One region of the Thioalkalivibrio sp. ALE12 genome, then DNA from elsewhere that is predicted to be linked to it. Evidence: riboswitches for the same ligand, from Rfam matches in the RefSeq annotation. Region 1 holds a riboswitch; the other holds the start of a gene.
The links. Region 1 has a riboswitch for cobalamin ahead of bluB (5,6-dimethylbenzimidazole synthase). Riboswitches for the same ligand answer to the same signal wherever they lie in the genome.
Positions count from the first base shown of each region.

Region 1 (3,419 bases):
ACCTGCATGACCGCGGTCGCGGTGATCAGCGCGGCGGCGACATAGATGCTCCATTCCACCGGGCGCACCGCCACCCCGAGTGCAGCGGCCTGCATCGGGCCGCGCGCGAGCACGTTCAGCGTGCGGCCCAGCGGCAGGGCGAGGAACACGACCAGCACCAGCAGGATCCAGGCGGGATAGGGGTTGCGGGCATGGGACACATCGCCCATCAGCCAGTACAGCATGCCCGGAAGCTCGGCCGTCGGGCTGACTGCGAGCAGGAAACTGATCATGGCGCCCCAGCCCGCCGCGACCACCACGCCCGTCAGAAGCAGGCGCGTGGGGGTCCAGCTGCCGGTACCGTGCGCCAGGCCGAACACGATCACCGTGGACAGGAGGGCACCGGCGAACGCGGCCAGCGAGACGGAGAACATCGACAGGCCCGCGAGCATCGCCAGCAGGGCGCCGACGGAGGCGCCGCCGGAGAGGCCCAGCACGTAGGGATCGGCCAGCGGGTTGCGCAGCAGCACCTGCATCAGCGCGCCGGCCAGACCCAGCAACCCGCCTGCGGCAAAGGCCGCCAGGGCGCGCGGCAGGCGCAGCTCCAGCACCAGCGTGTCGTGCAGGCGGCTACCCTCGCCGAGCATCACCGCCAGCAGGTCGCCGGGCGCGATCGCGACACTGCCGAAGGCCAGCGCGATCAGCACCGCCAGCAGCGACGCCGGCAGCAGGACCGCGGCGGCAAGGAGGAAGGCGCGGGTCACGAGGGGTCAGTCCGCCCGGCGCAGGCGCGCCCGCTCGAGCTCCTCGCACATCAGGCGGGTGCCCTCGGCGATGCGCGGGGTATGGCGCTGCAGCAGGGACGGCGGGATGAAGAACAGGTTGTCGCGCTGGACCGCGGTCATGTCCTCCCATTGCGTCCAGGCGATGACCCAGTCGGGGCGATCCTCGCCCATGCCGCCGCCAATGATGACCTCCGGATCGGCCTCGATGACCGCCTCGCGATCCATGCGCGGGACCAGGCGATCCAGGTGGCCGAATACGTTTACCCCGCCGCACAGGCGGATCGCCTCGCTGATCAGGTGGTCGTCGTTCACCGTCATCAGGGGCTGTTCCCACACCTGATAGAACAGGCGTACCGGGTCGCGCTCGGCGTAGTCCTGGCGCAGGGTGTCGATCGCCTCCTCGAAGGCCTGCACGGCCGCGTCGCCCTGCGTCTCGGTGCCGGCGAGCTGTGCCATGCGGCGCATGCTGGCGGCCACGCCGTCGAAGCTGCGGGGCTCCGACACGTAGACGTGGAAGCCGAGCTCGCGCAGGTGTTCGATCTGGGATTGCGAGTTTCCGCTGCGCCAGGCAACGACCAGGTCCGGATCGAGCTGCACGACGCGCTCCATATCGATGCGGCTGTAGCCGCCCACCCGGGGAAGCATCTCCGCCTCCGGCGGGAAGTCGCTGTGCTGGGTCGCGCCCACCAGCTTGTCGCCGGCCCCGACGGCGAACAGGACCTCCGTGATATGCGGGGCGAGGCTGACGATACGCTCGGCGGGTTGTTCCAGCCGGATCTCGTGACCGTCATCGTCGGTCACCGAGACCGGGTCGGCCAGTGCCGGCGCCGTGCAAAGCAACGTCGCGACGAGCAGGGCGGAGGAGCGTCCGAGGGTCTTGAAATTCATAAAAATCCGGTGGTTGTGGCGCTGTTGCGAGGTCGAATGGAGGACGTCTGCGGTAGTGCGCGCAAGCCGCAAAAGCGTTTCATCATAGCAGCATGGGCAAGATGGTTTGGTGCCCAAATTGGTCGGGGGCGCGCCGAACGCGTATCATACGGCGGCTTGAATCAGGTGCCTGCAATGCGCAGGTGAAACGGGAAGCCGGTGCAAATCCGGCGCTGCCCCCGCAACGGTAAGTGAGCGGCGAACCACACCGCAGGCTTGGCCACTGTGCCCCCACGGGTCACGGGAAGGCGTCTGTGGCATCGGCAGCCGCCGACGCTCGCGAGCCCGGAGACCGGCCTGGTGATGACGCATCCTGCGATCGTGCGGCGGGCAACGATCGAGGGCACGGGCACCATCTGCGGTGCCCGTTCCTTCGTGGTTTCGCCGTGCCGTCGCCCCGACGGAAACGCATGACGAACCCAGACCCCAAACCGAAAGAAGGGCATCCGAACGCGTTCGCCTCGGCCGAGCGCGAGGCGGTTTATCGCGTGATCGGGGAACGCCGCGACATGCGCCATTTCCGCCCGGATCCGGTGGATGGCGCTACGCTGCGCCGGCTGCTGGAGGCCGCCCACCGCGCGCCCAGCGTCGGGTACATGCAGCCCTGGCGCTTCCTGCGGGTAACCGATCCGGCGCTGCGCGAGGCCCTGCATGCCCACGCCGCGGACGAGCAGGCCCGCACCGCCGAGGCCTGCGGGGAGCGCGCGGCGGAGGTGCACCGCCTGAAGCTGGAAGGGATCCGCGAGGCGGGGGAGTTGCTGGTCGTGGCCCTGACCGACGGCCGCGAACGCTATGTGCTGGGGCGCCGTACGCTACCGGAGATGGACCTGTGCTCGGCGGCCTGCGCGATTCAGAACCTGTGGCTGGCGGCCCGCGCGGAGGGGCTGGGCATGGGCTGGGTCTCGCTGTTCGATCCGGACTGGCTGGCGCGGCAGCTGGACATGCCGGAGGGCGGCTATCCGATCGCGGTGCTGTGCCTCGGCCATGTGGAGCGTTTCTACGACCGGCCAATGCTGGAGACCGCGGGCTGGGATCGTCGGCGGCCCCTGGAAGAACTGGTCTTTCAGGATCGCTGGGGCGTGCCCGGCGAGCTGGCAGCCGACCCGGATGCGGCAGGCGCCGGAAACGGGGCGGACGAACGGACCGGATCCGACAGCGCATGAGCGCCTTCCTGATCCTGATGGGCGCCCTGATCCTCGATCGCTTGTTCGGCGATCCGCGGCGATTCCACCCGCTGGCCGGGTTCGGTCGGCTGGCGGCCTGGGCCGAGTCCCGCTGGCATGCGCCCAGTCGCCTGCGCGGGGCGTTGCTGCTCGCGGCGTTGGTCCTGCCATGGGTGGCGCTGGCCGCTCTGGGGGCGTCGCTGGCCTGGGGCTGGTTGCTGTCGCTGGCGATCCTGACCCTGGCGATTGGCTGGCGCAGCCTGGACGAACACGCCGAGGTGGTCGCGCGGGCCCTGGAGACGGATGATTTGCACGGTGCCCGCACGGGCGTGGGGATGCTGGTCAGTCGGGACACGGAGGCCCTGGACGTGCGCGGGGTGAGCGGGGCGACCATCGAGTCGGTCCTGGAGAACGGCAACGATGCGCTGTTTGCCACGATCTTCTGGTTCCTGGTCGCCGGGGCACCAGGCGTGGTGGCCTACCGGCTGGTCAATACCCTGGATGCGATGTGGGGGTACCGTAACGAGCGGTATGCCACGTTCGGCTGGGCGGCCGCGCGGCTGGA
Region 1 is NZ_KB905905.1:264,694-268,112, reverse strand. Features, by position in the region: gene F614_RS0101270 (iron ABC transporter permease) at 1-743, opposite strand, end outside; gene F614_RS0101265 (cobalamin-binding protein) at 750-1,652, opposite strand; cobalamin riboswitch at 1,799-2,007, shown strand; gene bluB (5,6-dimethylbenzimidazole synthase) at 2,102-2,854, shown strand; gene cbiB (adenosylcobinamide-phosphate synthase CbiB) at 2,851-3,419, shown strand, end outside.

Region 2 (3,419 bases), 290 kb from region 1:
TGCGCTGCAGTCGTTCGGCGGCCTCGCGGTAGGCTGCCTTGTACTCGGAGAACTCCGGGTCCTCCCAGGCCGCGGGCAGGGCGCCGGGTTCGCCGTCCCGCGCCGGGGTCTCGCGAGCGAACCAGGTTTCGATGTCGGCGGCTCGGCGCGCCAGTTCCTCGGCCAGGTCGGGCAGGCGCTCGGCGAACGGTGCGTCGTAGCGCAGGATCTGCTCGATGCTGCGGTAGGTGGCTGAGGTGCCCTGCATGCTTTGCTGGCGGAAGCGCTGGAAGGCCTCGGTGGCGTCTACTGTGGCCGGGTTGTCCATCGTCTCGCTGTAGTCTTTGCCCCAGGGGCCGGGCATGGGGAGCGTCACCTCGTCGCCATGGGCGCCGGTGGCAGCAAGCAGGAACAGGACAAGGCCGGCGATCCGGAGGGCCGGTGTAAAGGGGGTTCGAGTCATGTCGGATCTCCTTTCCAGTGTCAGAAGCGGAATTGGTGCTGCAAGTGCAGCTCCCAGTCCGAAGTGCCGGCGTCGCGGTCCAGCCACATCAATTGGGTTTTTTGTCGCTGGCCGCGGTGGTACCAGTTGAGGCCGGCGCCCCGCTCGCGCTGCCAGCGCTCGTCGGTGCCGAGGTCGTCGCCGGCGTCGTGGCGCAGCACAGCGTGGCGCGCGGCAACCTCTAGCCCCTCCCAGGGCAGTGCCTGAGCCAGCTCGAGTTCGGCGCCCAAGTCGTGGTATGCGGGGCCGTGATCGGGCGATACGTCGCGGCGGAAGGCGGCGAATGAAATGGCGGTGCGGGCAAACTTGACGACGCTGTCGGCCGTTGCGGTGACCCAGTCGGCGCGTTGCTGATTTACCTGGTTCTCCCGCCCGCGAGTCCAGTCGCGCAGGTGATTGCGGTTCGCCGCCTGCAGGCCGACGCCGTGGGCCACTGTATGCTCGACCGGCTTGCCGACGGTCGTGTTGTCGCGTGGAAGGGTGCCTACCGGTGCCCAGGCCCCCCGAGCGCTGAACAGGTGGCCGGAGGTGGACGGTCGGTCATCCCGCTGGTCAAGGCGGCCGCGACCATCAAACACGCCGATGGCCCAGGCCCGGTCGTCGCCGTCGCCCCCCAGTAGGGTGACGCCGGTATCGCGTCCAGCCGGGACCTCGAACTGATTCCCCGCGATGCTCAATTCGGTGAACAGCCGGTTGGGGCCACCGATGTCCCGCGGCAGGCCGAAGGGCACGGTGAACTGGCCGGCGCGCAGGTCGAGGGACTCGGTCAGTGCGTATTGGAGCCAGACATCGCGCATCGAGAGCTCGCCGCTGCTGAAGTCGGGCTGCAGGCGAAAACTAAGATCGGGGTGGAAGAGGGTGCCCGTCGTGTCCAGCCAGGCACGGCGAAAGTCGAATTCGGTGGTGGTTCCCTCGTCGACCCGCTCGATGGCGTAGCGGCCCTGGATGAGCGGGTCCAGGGTGATGGCGAAGCCGTCGGCTTCGCTGCCGAACTCGAACTGTGCCTGGAGGGGGGAAGCCCCGCCACTGGCGATCAACAGGCCGAGAAGGGTCGGGGCCGGAGCCAGGAGTGGCGGCCGGCCGGGTCGTCGGGTCGGTTTGTTCAAGGTCATTCTCCCTGGGACGCACACCCCGTGCGCCGTGGATGGAACGACGCTGGGTGGGCCAGGGGAGGTCGGGGACTATAGACACAGCAAGCCCGACCCGACCGCTTGCCCGCCGCAGCGTCAGGTTTCCTCCTGGCCGGTCTCCGGACTCGTGAAGCGGGCGGGGGTGCCCGGGCGGATCGCCTTCCCACACCGAATTGCGGCGCAGTGGTTGTTGATCCGTTGTCTTCACCTACCGTTGCGGGGGCAGTGCCGGCATTGCGAACGGCAGTTCGCGCACCGGCTTCCCGATTATCCCCGGCGATGGAACGCCAGGGCACCTGGAGGCGGGGCGAAGGGTACTGGGGTGCAAACAGGCTGGCAAGAAGAGCGTTTGATGAGCGACCAACCGCAGTGATTGATCTGGATCAACGGGAGCGCTGATTTCGCTGGTCGATCGAATACCGGGTCGATAGGGTGGGATTCAGGTGATTTGGACCGAGTCTATATCGGTCTTCGCCGACACCGATCCAATTTCAGGGAGACTTTGCCATGATCCGAGGTTCTTATCTTCGCAGCGCCATCTTTTCGGCCTGCACCGCCCTGGCGCTGGGCGTGGCCGCGCCCGCCGTGGCGGATACTGATTACTCGCAGTATCGCGATGTGTTCGAGCCGCTGCCGGCGCTGCCGCCGATCCCGGCGGACAACTCGATGACCAAGGAGAAGATCGAGCTGGGCAAGATGCTGTTCTTCGAGCCGCGCATCTCCAGCTCCGGCGTGATCTCCTGCGCGACCTGCCACAACCCGGCGCTGGGCTGGGCGGACCGCATCCCGCGCGCGGTAGGCCATGACGGCCAGGTTGGCGAGCGCAATACCCCGACCGTGCTGAATTCCGGCTTCTTCACCGCGCAGTTCTGGGATGGCCGAGAGGACGACCTGGAGGGGCAGGCCCTGGGCCCGATCCAGGACGCGATCGAGATGGCGATGCCGCTGGAGGATGCGATCGCCCGCCTGGAGGAGTTCAATGAGTACCAGGAGAAATTCGAGGCCGCCTATCCCGACTATGACGGCGACAACGTGATCAATACCGACCACGTGGCCAAGGCGCTGGCGACGTTCCAGCGTACGCTGAACACCCCGAACTCGCCGCTGGATCGCTGGCTGGCCGGGGATGAGGGCGCGATGAGCGAGCAGCAGATGCGCGGGATGAAACTGTTCGCCGACAACGGCTGCGTGGCCTGTCACCGTGGGCCGGCGCTGACCGACAGCAACTTCCACCGTATCCAGGTGCCGGGTTCGGAGGACGAGGGCCGCTACCTGGTCACGGGTGAGGAGAGCGACCGGTTTGCGTTCAAGACCCCGACCCTGCGCAACGTGGCCCTGACCTACCCCTACATGAACAACGGGGAGACCGCCACGCTGGAAGAGGCGATCCGCATCATGGGCGAGGAAATGCTGGGGCAGGACTTCAGCGATGACGAGGTCGCGGATATCGAGGCCTTCATGCACGCGCTGACCGGCGACATGCCGCAGTTCGAGATTCCTGCGCTGCCGTAACCGGCCGCATCGGAATCGAATGCGCCAGCCCCCCTCCGGAAACGGAGGGGGGCTTTTTGATGGTGTGGTACAGATCTATTCCACGGTAATCGTGATCTTCTCGGAGACAACGGGCGGGTCGAAGCTGATGTGACGGTAGTCCATGAACAGCAGTTGCAGGGCGTATTCGCCGGGTTCCAGTTCCAGCTCGCCCTCGGTCTGCCCGCCGCCGAAATGGCGCTTGTGGTCGGAGAAGGGCAGCGAGGCGTCCAGGTCCACCTCGTCGAGCGGCTTGTTCACCAGCAGGTGGTGGTGGC
Region 2 is NZ_KB905905.1:555,866-559,284, reverse strand. Features, by position in the region: gene F614_RS0102560 (cytochrome c) at 1-442, opposite strand, end outside; gene F614_RS0102555 (porin) at 463-1,593, opposite strand; cobalamin riboswitch at 1,704-1,926, opposite strand; gene F614_RS0102550 (cytochrome-c peroxidase) at 2,119-3,123, shown strand; gene F614_RS0102545 (DUF4399 domain-containing protein) at 3,199-3,419, opposite strand, start outside.
Region 2: it holds a riboswitch for cobalamin, as region 1 does, so the genes downstream of both, F614_RS0102555 (porin) here and bluB (5,6-dimethylbenzimidazole synthase) in region 1, are expected to answer to the same signal.